Linked DNA regions of Tistrella bauzanensis. The protein of the gene in region 1 interacts with the protein of each later gene in a pairwise test. Links are inferred from orthologs where the notes say so. Each region holds a gene or a part of one and is shown on either strand. Other genes may lie near its edges. The genes, in order: cysK and cysE.

The links.
Region 2: the proteins of cysK (region 1) and cysE interact in binary tests that used the Escherichia coli proteins (3 or more experiments, as listed by UniProt). The link is inferred for Tistrella bauzanensis from one-to-one orthologs.

The regions. Positions count from the first base shown.
Region 1 is NZ_BMDZ01000050.1:15,607-21,726, forward strand. Bases 157-3,016 are described here. They hold cysK (cysteine synthase A), read left to right. Parts: upstream 157-1,024; coding sequence 1,025-2,008; downstream 2,009-3,016. Other genes in these bases: dut (dUTP diphosphatase), read left to right, coding at 157-404; IEW15_RS18155 (RrF2 family transcriptional regulator), read left to right, coding at 495-950; IEW15_RS18165 (HesA/MoeB/ThiF family protein), read left to right, coding at 2,115-2,942; IEW15_RS18170 (DsrE family protein), read left to right, coding at 2,942-3,016. Outside these bases: more of dut, read left to right, coding at 1-156; more of IEW15_RS18170, read left to right, coding at 3,017-3,415; IEW15_RS18175 (response regulator), read right to left, coding at 3,479-4,372; IEW15_RS18180 (aspartate aminotransferase family protein), read left to right, coding at 4,814-6,013; argF (ornithine carbamoyltransferase), read left to right, coding at 6,010-6,120.
Region 2 is NZ_BMDZ01000014.1:11,022-20,622, forward strand. Bases 3,422-6,362 are described here. They hold cysE (serine O-acetyltransferase), read left to right. Parts: upstream 3,422-4,483; coding sequence 4,484-5,242; downstream 5,243-6,362. Other genes in these bases: IEW15_RS08130 (TetR/AcrR family transcriptional regulator), read right to left, coding at 3,422-3,634; IEW15_RS08135 (alpha/beta hydrolase), read right to left, coding at 3,643-4,281; IEW15_RS08145 (RrF2 family transcriptional regulator), read left to right, coding at 5,266-5,859; IEW15_RS08150 (cysteine desulfurase family protein), read left to right, coding at 5,856-6,362. In the rest of the region: IEW15_RS08120 (TRAP transporter permease), read left to right, coding at 1-1,687; IEW15_RS08125 (pyridoxal-phosphate dependent enzyme), read left to right, coding at 1,721-3,004; more of IEW15_RS08130, read right to left, coding at 3,035-3,421; more of IEW15_RS08150, read left to right, coding at 6,363-6,992; IEW15_RS08155 (cysteine desulfurase family protein), read left to right, coding at 7,054-8,271; maiA (maleylacetoacetate isomerase), read right to left, coding at 8,622-9,311; IEW15_RS08165 (TRAP transporter large permease), read right to left, coding at 9,372-9,601.

The DNA.
Region 1 (6,120 bases):
CCCTGCCGCGGTTGGAAACCCAGGCAGCGGCAGGGCTGGATCTTGCCGCCGCCGTGCCGGAAGCCGCGCCGCTGATCCTGGCGCCGGGCGCCCGCGCCCTGGTGCCGACGGGGCTGGCGATCGCCCTGCCCGAGGGGTTCGAGGCGCAGATCCGGCCACGGTCGGGGCTCGCCTTCAAGCATGGCGTCACCGTGCTCAACAGCCCCGGAACCATCGATGCGGATTACCGCGGCGAGGTGAAGGTGCTGCTGATCAATCATGGCGATGCCGCCTTCACCATCACCCGCGGCATGCGGATCGCCCAGATGGTGGTGGCGCCGGTCACGGCGCCGCTGCTGGCTGAGGTGGACGCCCTGCCCGCGACCGTGCGGGGAGCGGGCGGTTTCGGCTCCACCGGGGCCTGACCATCCGCGCGCCGCCGCCGATCGGATGGCCGGATCTTCCACCGGCCGGCCGGCGTGGTTCACGAACAGGATCGAACGGACAACAAGCCCATGCTCAGGCTGTCGAAAAAACTGCTGTTCGCGTTGGAAGCCGTGGTCGACATCGCCCATAACGGCGGCGCCGAACCCGTGCAGAGCAAAGAGATCACCCGCCGCCAGGGCATCCCACAGCGTTATCTGGAACAGGTGATGCAGCAGTTGGTTCACGCCGAGATCCTGGAAGGCGTGCGCGGACCGCGCGGCGGCTATCGGCTGGCGCGCGAGCGGCGCAAGATCACCATCGGCGACATCGCCCGCGTGGTGCGCGCCATGGAGAAGGCCGACGACCCGATGGCCGATCCCGCCGGTTCCGACCTTGGCCACATGGTGGTCCGGCCGGTCTGGCAGGAGGTCCAGGACGAATTGATGGCGCGGCTGGACGGTATCACCGTCGCCGATCTGTGCCAGCGCGCCGTGGAACAGGGCATCCGCAGCGAAGCGATGACCCGGATGGATTTCTCGATCTGAGCTGGCGCGCCGCACCCGCGCGCCACGCCGCGCCCGGGCCTTGAGACCGCGCCCCCCTGACAGGAGAGCCGATCATGACCGATACACCCGCCACCTGGCACCCCACGCCCACCCAGGGCCGCGGCCGGATCTATGACAACATCATCGACACCATCGGCGACACGCCGCTGGTGCGCCTGTCGCGCCTCGGCGCCGAGAAGCAGGTGAAGGGCGAGGTTCTGGCGAAGCTGGAATTCTTCAACCCCCTGGCCTCGGTGAAGGATCGCATCGCCGGCGCGATGATCGCCGCCGCCGAGGCGGAGGGCGCCATCGGCCCCGATACCGTTCTGGTCGAGCCGACATCGGGCAACACCGGCATCGCGCTGGCCTTCGTCTGCGCCGCCAAGGGCTATCGCCTGATCCTGGCCATGCCCGAGAGCATGTCGGTTGAACGGCGCAAGATGCTGAAGCTGCTGGGCGCCGAGCTGGAACTGACCCCCGCCAAGGCCGGCATGAAGGGCGCCATCGCCCGCGCGCAGGAGATTGTCGACAGCAATCCGAACGCGGTCATGCTGCAGCAGTTCCGCAATGCGGCCAACCCGGCCGTGCATCGGGTGACCACGGCCGAAGAGATCTGGGCGGATACCGCGGGCCGCGTCGATGTGGTGGTGGCCGGCGTCGGCACCGGCGGCACCATCACCGGTATCGGCCAGGTGCTGAAGCAGAAGAATCCGGCGATCCGCATGGTCGCGGTCGAACCGGAAGACAGCGCCGTGCTCTCAGGGGGCCTGCCCGGCCCGCACAAGATCCAGGGCATCGGCGCCGGCTTCGTGCCCGAGATCCTGGACCGGTCGGTGATCGACGAGGTGCTGACCATCGCCAACGAAACCGCCTTCGACTATGCCCGCCTGCTGGCGCGCAGCGAAGGCATCCCGTCGGGTATCTCGTCGGGGGCCGCGGTCGCGGCCGCGGTGGAGATCGCCCAGCGGCCCGACATGGCCGGCAAGATCATCGTCGCGATCGTGCCCTCCTTCGCCGAACGCTATCTGTCGACCGACCTGTTCAACGGCCTGGACTGATCCGACGGACCCGGCAGGCGGGCGGCGGGTCATCCCGCCGCCCGCCCCGCGCGCGGCCCCTCTTCCACACAGACCCGACACCTCCACCAAGGCCGATATCACCGCCATGAGCGATGACGACGAGCTTACCGACGCCGAGATCGAGCGTTACAGCCGCCAGCTTGTCCTGCCGGAATTCTCGGAAGCGGCACAGCTGGCGCTGAAGCGCGCCCGCGTGCTGCTGATCGGCGCCGGCGGGCTTGGCGCGCCGCTGGGCCTGTATCTGGCGGCGGCGGGGGTCGGCACCATCGGCATCGTCGATGGCGACCGGGTCGACCTCAGCAATCTTCAGCGCCAGATCATCCACCGCACCAATGATATCGGCGTACCGAAGGTGGACAGCGCCGCCCGCGCGATCCGCGCGCTCAACCCGCTCACCCGGGTGGAAACCCACGACATGCCGATCAGCGCCGCCAATGCCGAGGCCCTGATCGGCGGTTATGATCTGGTTGCCGACGGTTCGGACAATTTCGACACCCGGTTTCTGGTCAACGACGCCTGCCACCTGCTGGGCCGGACGCTGGTGTCGGCGGCGATCCTGCGCTTCGACGGCCAGGTCTATACCTTCGCCTCGCATCGCCACCGCGAGGGTCCGACCGGCGGCCCCCGTCTGCCCTGCTATCGCTGCCTCTATCCGGCGCCGCCGCCGCCGGGGCTGATCCCCAGCTGTTCCAGCGGCGGCATCATCGGCGCGCTGGCCGGCATGGTCGGTTCGCTTCAGGCGCTGGAGGTGGTGAAGGAACTGACCGGCCTCGGCGAGGGGCTGGCCGGGCGGATGCTGATCATCGACGCGCTGTCGAACCGCTTCCGCAGCGTGCGCCTGCCCGCCGATCCCGACTGCCCGCTCTGCGGCAGCCATCCGCGCATCACCCGGATCGGCCAGGAGGCGGGCTGATGCCGGATGGAGAGGTGACGCCAGCCGGCGGGCCGGTCACCGGGCTGATCCTGCAATCCGGTGCCGTCGACCGGGTGCATTACGGGTTGGCGATGGCTGCTGCGGCGCTGGCCCTGTCGACGCCGGTGGTGCTGTTCTTCACGAATGCCGCCCTGCTCAGCCTGCGTGCCGCCGGCCCCGACGGGCGTCCCGGCTGGGCCGATGCGCCGCTGGGCGCCGACTTGATTGCGGCGGGCATCGCCACCGATGCGGCCGGCTATGACGCCGGCCTCACCAGCCGCGGCGCGGCCGGCATCGAGGATCTGATCGAGGCGGTGTCGGAACTGGGCGGCCGGTTCATGATCTGCGAGATGGGCCTGCGCGCCATCGGCCTGGACCGCACGGCGCTGCGCACCGATATCGGCTTCGAAGAGGGCGGTCTGGTCACGCTCTATCGCATCCTTGGCCCCGACGGCCGGCTGGTGGTCATCTGATCCGGCCGGCGCACCGGTCCGGCGCGGGCGGGCGGCGGCGCCCATCCGATCAGTGGCGCCCGATCAGCGGCGCCCATCCGGCGCGCGGCGGCTTTCCTCGAAATCGCGCAGCGCCATGGGCTCGAACGGGCCGGCGCCGTTCTCGGCCTCGTTCGCCTCCCGGCGGCCGGCGGCCCGGCCGGATTTGAAGGTCTGCTCGTTGACGAAATCGATCAGCGCCGCGATCAGCCGGTCGCCCTGAGCTTTGTCGACGATGCCGGTGTCGCGCAGGGCCGCGCGCAGATATTCATCGAAGCGGCGCTTCACCTCGGGCGTGCGCTGTGCCCAGTATTCGACCGAGCCGGTGAGATAGCCCAGCATGAACACCTGTTCGGCATGGACATTGCCGAAATCGGGGTTGGCCAGCGCACGCGCCAGCGCCACCACCCGGCTGACCCGCAGCAGGACGTCGTCGTTCTGGATGGTCGGCGGCCCCTCGGCCAGCTTCAACTGCCGGCTGGCCAGTTCCGCCTGCGGGCGGGCCAGGGCATCACGGGCGGAGGTCAGCACCTCACGCCGGCGTTCGCGGGCATGCGGGGTCTTCGGCCGGGTCCAGAACTCCACCCGCTCGATCAGCTTGGCCAGGCTTTCCGACTTGATAATATAGTCGTCACCGCCGGCTTCCAGGCAGGCACGCACGGTTTCGCGCGTGTCGAGCGAGGACAGGAAGATGATCGGCACCGTGCTGCCCAGAATTTTGCGGATCCGGCCACAGGCCTCGATACCGTCCATGCCCGGCATCATGATGTCGAGGATGAGCAGCTTGGGCGTGTTCGATATGCACAGCTGTATGGCCTGTTCGCCGTTATTGGCGGTGAACACCGAGAATCCATGCGCCTCCAGCACATCGCGATAGAGCTTTCGCAGACTGTCCTGGTCCTCGGCGAGGACGATGAGGCCGCGGCTGGTGACGGTCATGATCTGCCTGTACTGTCGCCGCCGCCTGCTTCCCGTGACAGGGAGACAGAACGCCGGCCGGGATCGAGGGCCGTTCGGATCAGGCGCCGGTACGCCGTCCGGTTCAGAACCGTCCGGATCGGGGCCATCCGGAGTGGGGCCGTCCGGATCGGGGCCATCCGGATCGGGTTCGGGGACGGCCTTGCCTGTGTGACAGGGTGCTGCAACCACCAAGTGTATTCTTGAGGGAGGCACCATCCACACACGTCCGTGGCGGACCTTCATATATGATGTGAGCGTACACCGTGCGATGTTCGCGCACCAAGGAAATCCGCCGCTTCGGCGCTGTGCTGCGCGATTGACAGCACCGGTTCCACACCGGATACTCGCCCCTTTCCGTCGTGTCCGCCACAGTCCGTGTGCGGATATCCAGACGGATCCCCACACGAGGAGCGAGGGACGATGATCCCGGCCGTGATGCCGACCTATGCGCGGACAGATCTGACGTTCGACAAGGGCGAGGGCGCATATCTCTACACGGCGGACGGGCGACGATTCCTCGATTTCGCCAGCGGCATCGCCGTGAATGCTCTGGGGCATTCACATCCGCATCTGGTGTCGGCGCTGACCGGCCAGGCGGCGAAGCTGTGGCATGTATCGAACCTGTATCAGAGCCCCGGCCAGCAGCAGGCCGCCGAAAGGCTGGTCGCCGCAACCTTCGCCGATACGGTGTTCTTCTCCAATTCCGGCGCCGAGGCGATCGAATGCGGCATCAAGATGGTGCGGCGCTATTTCGACCTGTCCAACCAGCCTGGTCGTTACCGGATCATCACCGTTCAGGGCGCCTTCCACGGCCGCACGCTGGCGACGCTGGCAGCGGCGGGCAACCCGAAATATCTCGACGGCTATGATCCGGTGGTCGACGGCTTCGACCATGTGCCCTTCGGCGATCTGGACGCGGCCGCGGCCGCGGTCACGGCCGAGACCGCGGCGATCCTGATCGAGCCGGTTCAGGGCGAGGGCGGCATCCGGCCGGCGGCGCTGGACTATCTGCGCGGCCTGCGCAAGCTTGCCGACGAACATGGCCTGCTGCTGTTCCTAGACGAGGTCCAGTGCGGCTTCGGCCGGACGGGAAAGCTGTTCGCCCATGAATGGGCGGGTATCGCCCCCGATATCATGGCGGTGGCCAAGGGTATCGGCTCGGGCTTCCCGATGGGTGCGTGTCTTGCGACCGAAAAAGTCGCCAATGTCATGGGCCCCGGCAGCCACGGCTCCACCTTTGGCGGCGGACCGCTGGCGATGGCGGTGTGCAACGCCGTGCTGGACGTGATGCTGGAAGACGGCTTCCTCGATCAGGTGCAGCGCGCATCCGACCGCTTGTGGGGCGAGCTGTCGCAACTGGTGCCGAACTATCCAAACGTGCTGACCGAGGTGCGCGGCGCCGGACTGATGCTGGGCCTGAAATGCGCCGCCGCCAACGGCCGCATGGTCGATGCCTTCCGTGCCAACGGGCTGCTGACCGTGCCGGCCGGCGACAATGTCGTGCGCCTGCTGCCGCCGTTGATCATCGGTGATGCCGAGATCGACGAGGCGCTGGACGCCATCCGGCGCGCCTGCGATCAGGTTGCCGCCGAGATCGGAACAGAGGAGGCCGCAGGATGACGGCCGCTGACATGACCACCCTGATCCGGCTGCGGCCGGCCGGGGCGCCACCGCGCCATTTTCTGGACCTGGACGCCATGGCGACCAGCGATCTGCGCGCGATGCTG
Region 2 (9,601 bases), on another replicon or contig:
GCGCCAGATCGTGATCGATCTCGCCTTCCTCGGCGCGATCCTGATCCCCGCCGGCTATATCGTCGTCAATGCCTATGGCGTGGCCTCACGGATGCTCTATGTCACGCCGGTCACCCCCGCGCAGGAAATCCTGGGCTGGGTGGTCGTGGTGGCGACCCTGGAAGCGACGCGGCGGCTGCTGGGCTGGCCGATGGTCATTCTCAGCCTGATCTTTCTGATCTACACCCAGATCGGCCCCCATCTGCCATACCCGTTCTGGCATCGCGGCTACCCGATCGACCAGGTGATCGAGCAGATCTATCTCAGCGTCGATGGGTTGTGGGGCATCCCGATCGGCGCCTCGGCCAGCTATATCTTCCTGTTCGTCCTGTTCGGCGCGCTTCTGGTCTCGTCGGGGGCAGGCACCTTCTTCAGCCGCTTCGCCAATGCGCTGACCGGCAATGTCACCGGCGGGCCGGCCAAGACCGCGGTCCTGTCCAGCGCGATGATGAGCATGCTCTCCGGCAGTTCGACCGCCAATGTCGTCACCACCGGCTCCTTCACCATCCCGGCCATGAGGACTTATGGATACAACCGCGAATTCGCGGCCGGTGTGGAGGCGGTCGCCTCGACCGGCGGGCTGATCACGCCGCCGGTCATGGGTGCCGCCGCCTTCATCATGGCGGATTTCCTGGGTCTGTCATATTCGGACATCATGAAAGCGGCGGCGATCCCGGCCTTCCTCTATTTCGTGGCGATCTTCATCGCCGTCGACGTCGAGGCCCGGCGCAACCGGCTGACGCCACCCGAAGGGGCCGGGGCCGAGAGCATCCGGCAGATCCTGAAGGACGGGCTGTTCATGCTGCTGCCGTTGGGGGTGATGATCGCCACGCTGCTTCAGGGATTGACACCGTCCCTCGCCGGCCTCTATGGCATCGCGGCCTTTCTGCTCTCCCTGGCCGTCCGATACTGGCGGGAACCACGCCGCATCGTCTCGATCGTCCTGGATGCCGCCATCGAGGCGCCGAAGATGATGGCGCCGGTCATTGCCGCCTGTGCCGTCGGCGGCATCATCGCCGGCATCATCTCGCTGACCGGTCTGGGGGTGCGGTTCACCAGCATCATCGCCTATGTGGCGGGCGACAGCGCCGTCCTGTTCCTGGCCCTGACCATGATCGTGGCGGTGGTTCTCGGCATGGGCATGCCGACCTCGGCCGTCTATATCATCCTGGCGTCGATCCTGGCGCCCGGCATGGTGGAACTCGGCTTCCAGCCACTGGCGGCGCATATGTTCATCTTCTTCGGCGCGGTGATGTCGAACATCACGCCGCCGCTCGCCATCGCCTCGTTCGCCGCCGCCGCCGTCGCGGGGGGCGATCCGTGGCGGACCAGCGTGTACGCGGTCAAGATGGGGGTCGGTGTCTTCCTGCTGCCCTTCATCTTCGTCTATGAACCCGCGCTGCTGGGGCAGGGAAGCCTGCTGGAGGTCGCTCACGCCATGCTGACCGCCATGGCTGGCATCGCCATCCTGTCGGTCGCGGCCACCGGCTGGTTTCTGCGACCGCTGCACCCGGTGATGCGGCTGATCCTCGGCGCCGGTTCGATCGGCATGATCTTTCCCGGCACCTTGAGCGACATGCTGGGCCTCGCCGCCGCGGGCTCGGTCATGCTCATGCTGTGGGTACAGCGCCGGCGCGCGGCGACCTGACCGCCCCTGCATTCACAGAACAGGACATCCGCCATGCCGGAACGACGCCCGAACGCCAAGGTGGCCGGGTATGAATGCCTGCGCTGCGGCGCACGCTATCCCGCCGATCATCGGATCGATTCCACCGGCTGCGGCATCTGCCGGGCCGACGCCCCCTCGAACCTGGAGGTGGTCTACACCGCAGAGAGCCTCGCACGACGGACCATGCCGACACTGTCGGCGGATGGAGGCCTTGCCGCCTTCGCCGATTACCTGCCGGTCGAGGCCTGCGAGATGGTGAGCCTCGGCGAAGGACACACGCCCCTGATCCGGGCGAATGAGCTTGGCGCGCGGCTGGGCATCGACGATCTGTGGATCAAGGATGAGAGCCGCAATCCGACCTGGTCGCACAAGGACAGGTTCTCGGCGATCGCTGTGTCCTTCGCGAAGCGGCAGGGCCACCGTTTCATCGCGACCGCCTCGTCCGGGAACGCCGGAGCCTCGCTCGCCGCCTATGCCGCCAGGGCCGGCCTCAACTGTCTGGTGGTCACCTTCGAAGGCGCGCCGGGGCCGGTGGTCGATCAGATCAGGCGCTATGGTGCCGTGGTGGTGGAACTTGCCGACAAGACCAGACGCTGGCCGATCCTGGCCGAGGGGGCAGCACGGTTCGGCTGGTTCGTGACCTCGCCCTTCCAGGCGCCGGTGATCGGCAGTCATCCTTACGGGATCGAAGGCTATAAGACGATCGCCTATGAGATCGTCGCCCGCCAGCAGGGGCGGGTGCCCGACTGGGTCGTCGTGCCCGCCGCCTATGGCGACAATCTCCGCGGCATCTGGCGGGGCTTCTGCGATCTTCAGGCAGCCGGGCTGACCGGCCATCTGCCGAAGATGGCTGCGGCCGAGATCCACGGATCGGTCAGGGACAGCCTTGCCCGGCCGGGCGATGCGCTGGTCACGGCCCGGCCCCGGTCCCCCACCCAGGCCCTGTCCATCGGCACGGTGCAGGGAACCTTCCAGTCCCTGGTCTCGGTGCGCCGGTCAGGTGGGGTTGCCGAGGTGGTCGCCGATGCGGCACTCTGGCAGGCACAGGCCGATCTTGCCCGCCACGAAGGCATTTTCGGCGAGCTGTCGAGCATGGCATCGATCGCCGCCGCCGGTCAGTTGCGGCAGCGCGGGGTCATCGGCCCGGAGGAGAGCGTGGTCTGTATCATGACCGCGAGCGGCCTCAAGGATATCGATCAGCGGCCGCCGCAGCCCGCCACCCGCCACAAGCTGGCAGGCGGTCTCGACGAGGTTCTGCGCCTTCTGGCCGCTGAATTCGGCACCGGCTTCGCCTGATACCGGCGCCCATTCCGGGCTCACCCCATGTCAGGCGGGTGCGCAGTATAGCTCGATCATCTCCCGCATCGCGGCACGGGCGGCGTCCAGCGCCTGGGGGCGCACGCCGTTCTCGCCCAGGATATCGTCGGCCAGATAGTCCGAGGCCGCCATCAGCATGGTGCCGAGCAGATCGGGATGGCGGCTGCGCAGCCGGCCAGCCGCGGCCAGCGCGTGGATCGCGCGTTCCGAGGTGTCCAGACAATGGCTGCGGCTGACGGCGATCCAGTCGCTCCAGCCCAGCACCATCAGCCCGTCGCGATAGATCAGGCGGTGCAGGCCGGGTTCGGCGCAGATGATGTCGAAAAAGCCGTCGAAGGCGAGGGTCAGGGCCAGGCGGGGGTCGGCGGCACCCGCCGCGCGGGCCGAGAGGCGGCGCTCGATCCCGGCGCTCACCGCGACGAAGGCGGCGCGAAACACCGCCTTCTTGTCGGCGAAGTGATGATAGAACCCGCCCTTGGTGACGCCGGCCGCGGCCAGGATGTCGGCCAGCGTCACCGCCTCGAAGCCGCGTTCGGTGAACAGGCGGCAGGCCTCGGACAGGATCCGCGCACGGGTCCGTTCCTTCTGTGCCTGCCGTTGCCCGGTCACCGCGCCGCTCAGAGCCCGGCGCGGGTCAGGTAGTCGTCGGAAAGGGCTGCGACCGTGTCGAGATTCTGGCCGAAGAAATGGTCGGCTCCCGGCACCACGCGATGTTCGATGGTGATGCCCTTCTGCGCGTTCAGCTTGGTCGACAGCTTGTTGACCGACTCCGTCGAGACGATGTCGTCGCGGTCGCCGTGGATGATCAGGCCCGAAGACGGGCAGGGCGCCAGAAAGGTGAAGTCGTACATGTTGGCCGGCGGTGCCACGGCGATGAAGCCGTCGATTTCCGGCCGGCGCATCAGCAGTTGCATGGCGATCCAGGCCCCGAACGAGAAGCCGGCGATCCAGCAGCCGGTGGCGTTCGGGTTATAGTTCTGCATCCAGTCGAGTGCCGAGGCGGCATCGCTGAGTTCACCCTGGCCGTTGTCGAAACTGCCCTGAGAGCGGCCGACGCCACGGAAGTTGAACCGCAGGACCGAAAAACCGCGCGATTTGAACGACTGGAACAAAGTGTATGCCACTTTGTTGTTCATCGTACCCCCATGCTGCGGGTGGGGGTGCAGGATCAGCGCGACCGGCGCGTTCTTGGCTGTGCCGTGGTGATACCGGCCTTCAAGGCGTCCTTCGGGTCCGTTGATGATCACTTCGGGCATTGCTGCTCCTAGATAAACGCTATCGACCGGCGGCAATCGCGACTGCAATCTTGACTGTTTCGGTCGGATTTCCGTAGAGTCCGACGAAACGACGTCGGGTCGCGCAGCTGCGGTCGGGGCGCCATAACAAATCCGTCGCCGAACGCACGAGGGGCGCCATCTGATATCAGGTGGCGCCGCCAAACGCGGGGTGGCGGATGATATCACACGGTGCGAGGCCATGTTCAAGAGCCTGAAACGCGAGATCGACGTCGTCTTCGATCGCGACCCGGCGGTGCGGAGCCGTCTGGAGGTGATTCTGTGCTATCCCGGCTTCCATGCGATCCTGATCTACAGGGCGGCAAACTGGCTCTGGCGCAGGGATGTGAAGCTTCTGGGACGCTGGGTATCGCATCTGGGCCGGTTCCTGACCGGCATCGAGATCCATCCCGGCGCGACAATCGGGCGCGGATTCTTTATTGACCACGGCATGGGCGTGGTGATCGGCGAGACCACCGAGATCGCCGACAACGTCACGCTGTATCAGGGCGTGACCCTTGGCGGCACCAGTTGGGAGAAGGGCAAGCGCCATCCCACGGTCGAGACCGGCACCATCGTCGGCGCCGGCGCCAAGGTGCTGGGGCCGATCACGGTGGGCCGCGACGCCCGGATCGGATCGAATGCCGTGGTGGTGAAGGATGTGCCCTCGGGGGCCACCGTGGTCGGTATTCCTGCCCGCATCGTCAAGGCACGTGGCGGCAAGGACGAGGAACTGCCGCGTTTCGACGCCTACGCGATGGCGGCGTCGGATCTGCCTGATCCGACGACCCGGATCGTCGAGGGATTGTTGAGCGAGGTTCAACGCCTGTCAGGCCGGATCAACACCCTGGAGGCGAGCCTGGATCCTGAGCGTGCCGCGCGTGCCGCCGATGATGGCGAAGCACGCATCCACCGCCTGCCTGCCGCCGGCGACCGGCGCTGACCGCTCAGGAGCCGACCCATCCGATGCCAAACTCTGACACTGTGACTGCCGACGCCTCTCTCGATCCTGACTGTCGCCGCGAGGTCACGCCGGCTCGCGTCACGGCGCCCGCACAGGCGAAGTCTGTATCGCCCGGTGCCGCCGTCGGCGGATCGGGGCTGGTGCGGGTTGGGGCACGCGCGCATTACGCCGTGGTGGCGATGGTCGATCTGGCGCGGCGCTGCTGCGCGACGCCGACCTGCATTTCCGATATCGCCGCCTGTGCCGATATTCCGCCGGCCTATCTTGAGCAGTTGTTCCGCAAACTCAGGCGGCGTGGGCTGGTGCGCAGTGCCCGTGGTGCCGCCGGCGGCTATTGCCTGGCCCGGCCGCCGGAGGCGATCAGTGTCGCCGATGTGGTGGTTGCGGTCGAAGGCGGCGACGGCCGTCTGCGGGGCGTGGAAGGCCGCTATGGCTGTGACGTCGCGGCCCTGTGGGGGATGATCGATGCGGGGGTCACGGCACAGTTGCAGGCGGTCAGCATTGCTGAACTGGCCGGGCTGGTGCCGGCTGCGGCCGACCCCCTGGCCGGCCCTCTGGCTGATGCCGTGAAGCCCCTGGCTGGTGCGGCGGAATGACCCGCATCCGCCATTTCCTGGACCACAATGCCGGCGCGCCGCTGCTGGATGCGGCACGCGCGCGGATGATCGAGGTGATGGATCTGGCCGGCAATCCGTCATCGGTGCATGCCGAGGGGCGGGCCGCGCGGGCGGTTGTGGAACAGGCCCGCGCCGAGGTGGCGGCTTTGTGTGGAACCGCCAGCGACCGGGTGCTGTTCACCTCTGGCGGCACCGAGGCGAATGCCTGGATGCTGCATCAGGTGCGCCCGGGCCGGCTGCTGGTCTCGGGCGTCGAACATGACAGCATCACCCGCGCGCGGCCGGATGCGATGGTGTTGCCGGTGGATGGCGGCGGGGTGGTCGATCCCGATACCGTCGCCCGCGCCCTCGATACCCTGCCGGGTGGCCCCGCGGGTGCCATGGTGGTGGTGATGGCGGTGAACAATGAAACCGGCGTGATCCAGCCGATTGCCGAGATCGCCGGCGTTGTCCGTGCCCGTGGAGCCCGGATCGCTTGCGATGGCGTGCAGGCAGCCGGCCGGATCGATCTGGTGCCTCTGGCCGGGCTGGCCGATTTTCTGTCGCTGTCGGCGCATAAGATCGGCGGGCCGAAAGGCGTGGGCGCGCTGATCGCGGGGGCCGGCGTCGAACCCGGCGCGATGATCGCCGGCGGCCAGGAATTCCGCCGTCGGGGCGGCACCGAGAACCTGCCCGGTATCGCCGGCTTCGGCGCGGCGGCGGCTGTGGTGGCGGCCCGTGATCGGGAGGGCGAGAACCGGCGGATCGGCGCATTGCGCGACCGGATCGAGGCGGCACTTGCAGCCGTCGCCGATGATGTGATCTTTGCGGGACGTGACGCCTGGACCGGACGGGTCGCCAACACGACATCGGTGGTGCTACCGGGCCTTGCGGGCGAGATGCAGGTGATGCGGATGGATCTGGCAGGCATCGCCGTTTCAGCGGGTTCGGCCTGTTCGTCGGGTAAGGTGACGGCGAGCCCGGTGCTTCTGGCGATGGGATTGGGGGATCTGGCGGGACAGGCGATCCGGGTCAGCCTTGGTGTCTCGACCACCGAAGACGATGTCGATGCTTTTGTGCGGGCCTGGACGGCGATGGCCGCCCGTCGCCTGCGGACCACAGTTTCGGCCTGACGTCGATCGGGCCGCACAGAAAGAACCAGCGCCGATGACCGCGATGGAGAGATCCGCCCGCATGTCCGACCCCGCCCGCATGCCCGCCCCCATCGACAGCCCGGCGGGCGACCCCATCTATCTGGACAATCAGGCCACCACCCCCATGGACCCGCGGGTTCTGGAGGCGATGATGCCCTATCTGACCCACCAGTTCGGCAACCCCCATTCGGCGACCCACCGCTGGGGCTGGGATGCCGAGGCGGCGGTGATGAAGGCACGCCGTCAGGTCGCGACGCTGATCGGTGCCGATGCCGACGAGATCGTCTTCACCTCGGGCGCCACAGAGGCGAATAATCTGGCGATCAAGGGTGCTGCCCTGGCGGCGGTGGCGGCGGGTGATCGGCGCCGGCATCTGGTGGTGAGCGCGATTGAACATCGCTGCGTGCTGGCCGCAGCCGAGCGGATGGTGGCGTCACACGGCTTCGAGCTGACCGTGGTGCCACCGGGACCGGATGGCATCGTGCCTGTCGATGCGGTGGTGGCGGCGCTGCGCGATGACACCCTTCTGGTGTCGGTGATGGCGGTGAACAACGAGATCGGCACGGTACAGCCGGTGGCCGAGATCGCCGTCCGCGCCCATGAGCGTGGTGCCCTGGTTCATACCGATGCCGCCCAGGCGGCCGGCCGCATTCCGCTGGATCTGCGACGGGTGCCGGTCGACATGCTCAGCCTGTCGGGCCACAAGATCTATGGCCCCAAGGGTGTGGGCGCATTGTTCGTGCGCCGGGGGATCGAAGCCCGGATCGAACCGTTGTTCGATGGCGGGCGTCAGGAACGCGGCCTGCGCGCCGGCACCCTGCCGACACCGCTGGTGGTGGGCCTGGGCGAGGCGGCGCGGCTGGCGCGTCAGGAGGGGCCGGACGAAACCATCCGCATCGGCCACCTGCATCTCAGGTTGCTGGACCGTCTGCGCGCGGCGGGTCTGGCACCCGAGATCAATGGTGCGCCGTTCACCGGCATGGAGGCGCCGGGACACGGCGCGCGGGTGCCGCACAATATCAACCTGTCGCTGCCGGGCACCGAGGCCGACCGCATCATCCGCAGCCTGCCCGATCTGGCGATGTCGGCAGGCTCGGCCTGTTCATCGGCGGCGGTGGAGCCGTCTTACGTGCTGCGGGCGCTGATGCTGTCGGAGGCCCGGGTCACCGCCGCCCTGCGCCTGGGCCTCGGCCGGTTCACCACCGAGGACGAAATCGACCGCGCGGCGGTGATGCTGTCGCGGGTGGTGGGGCGCTGATCCGGCAGGCAGCATGTGCTGCGCCATAAAACGCCGTGAAGCGGCGGTTGCACCGGAGATAATTATCGGGCCATCGTATGAATGCCCTCGTCCCGCGACAGCGGCGGACGGGCCCTGGCACCGGATATTCCTCACATGAGCCCTGTATCTGCCGAAGGCGCCTGTGTCATGCCGCGGCCGCGCCACACATGACCGCTGGCCCGTCTGGCACCTGCCGGTGCTGTCGGTTGCCGACGTCGACCTGACCGCCGCCGGTTTTGTCGGCGACCCGACGGCGACATCAATTCCGGATTGAAGATATTGAGACAGCAGGATGCGATACCTGACGACGCCGAATCCGGCTGGTGCCATTACCCCTCGGCATCCGGCTGACGTTCCGGCAGGGCATCGGCGAAGGCCGGCAGCGCATTGCAGGCGGCCTCCACCGCCACCAGCCGCGGATAGGCGTCCATCGGGCAGTTGAAGCGGCGGGCATTGTAGATCTGCGGCACGAGGCACAGGTCGGCCAGGCCCGGCTGGTCGCCATAGAGGAAGGCGCCACCGGTCCCCGCGTCCAGCGCCTGCTGTGCCAGGGCCTCGGCGGCCGTCAAACCCTCGGCGATCCAGTGGCGATACCATGTGTCTGCCGTGGCCTGATCATGGCCGAGCGGGCCTTTCAGATATGCCAGGATCCGCAGATTGTTCACCGGATGGATGTCGCAGGCGATGGTCAGCGCGAAGGCGCGGGCCTGGGCGCGGGTCCACGGATCGGCCGGCAGCAGGGCCGGTTCCGGGCAGATCTCGTCCAGCCATTCGATGATCGCCAGCGACTGGGTCAGCACGGTGGCGCCGTCACCGCCCGACAGGTCGAGCGCCGGCACCAACCCCGCCGGCGCGATCGCCTTGAAGGCCGCGCTGCGCTGTTCCGCCTTGCGCAGATGCACGAAACGCTGGTCCGGCGCCACACCCTTCAGGTTGAAGGCGATCCGGCAGCGATAGGCGGCTGACGAGCGGAAATAACCGTGAAACACGGCATGGTTCAGCTCAGCGGTCGACGTCATTGCGTGGTCTCCGGCCAGGTGTGGGATCAGACAGGGGGCGGGATCAGACGGGGGGCGGGATCAGAAGCCCAGAAGATGGGGCAGGTACAACACGATCTGGGGAAGGGCGATCAGGGTCGCGACCCTCAGGCCATCGGCCGCGATGAAGGGCAGCACACCCCGGATCACCACCGCCAGATCGAGCTTGGGATCAATGCCCTTCAGCACGAACAGGTTCATGCCGATCGGCGGCGTGATCAGGCCCAGTTCCACCACCGTGACCAGCAGGATGCCGAACCAGATCGGATCGA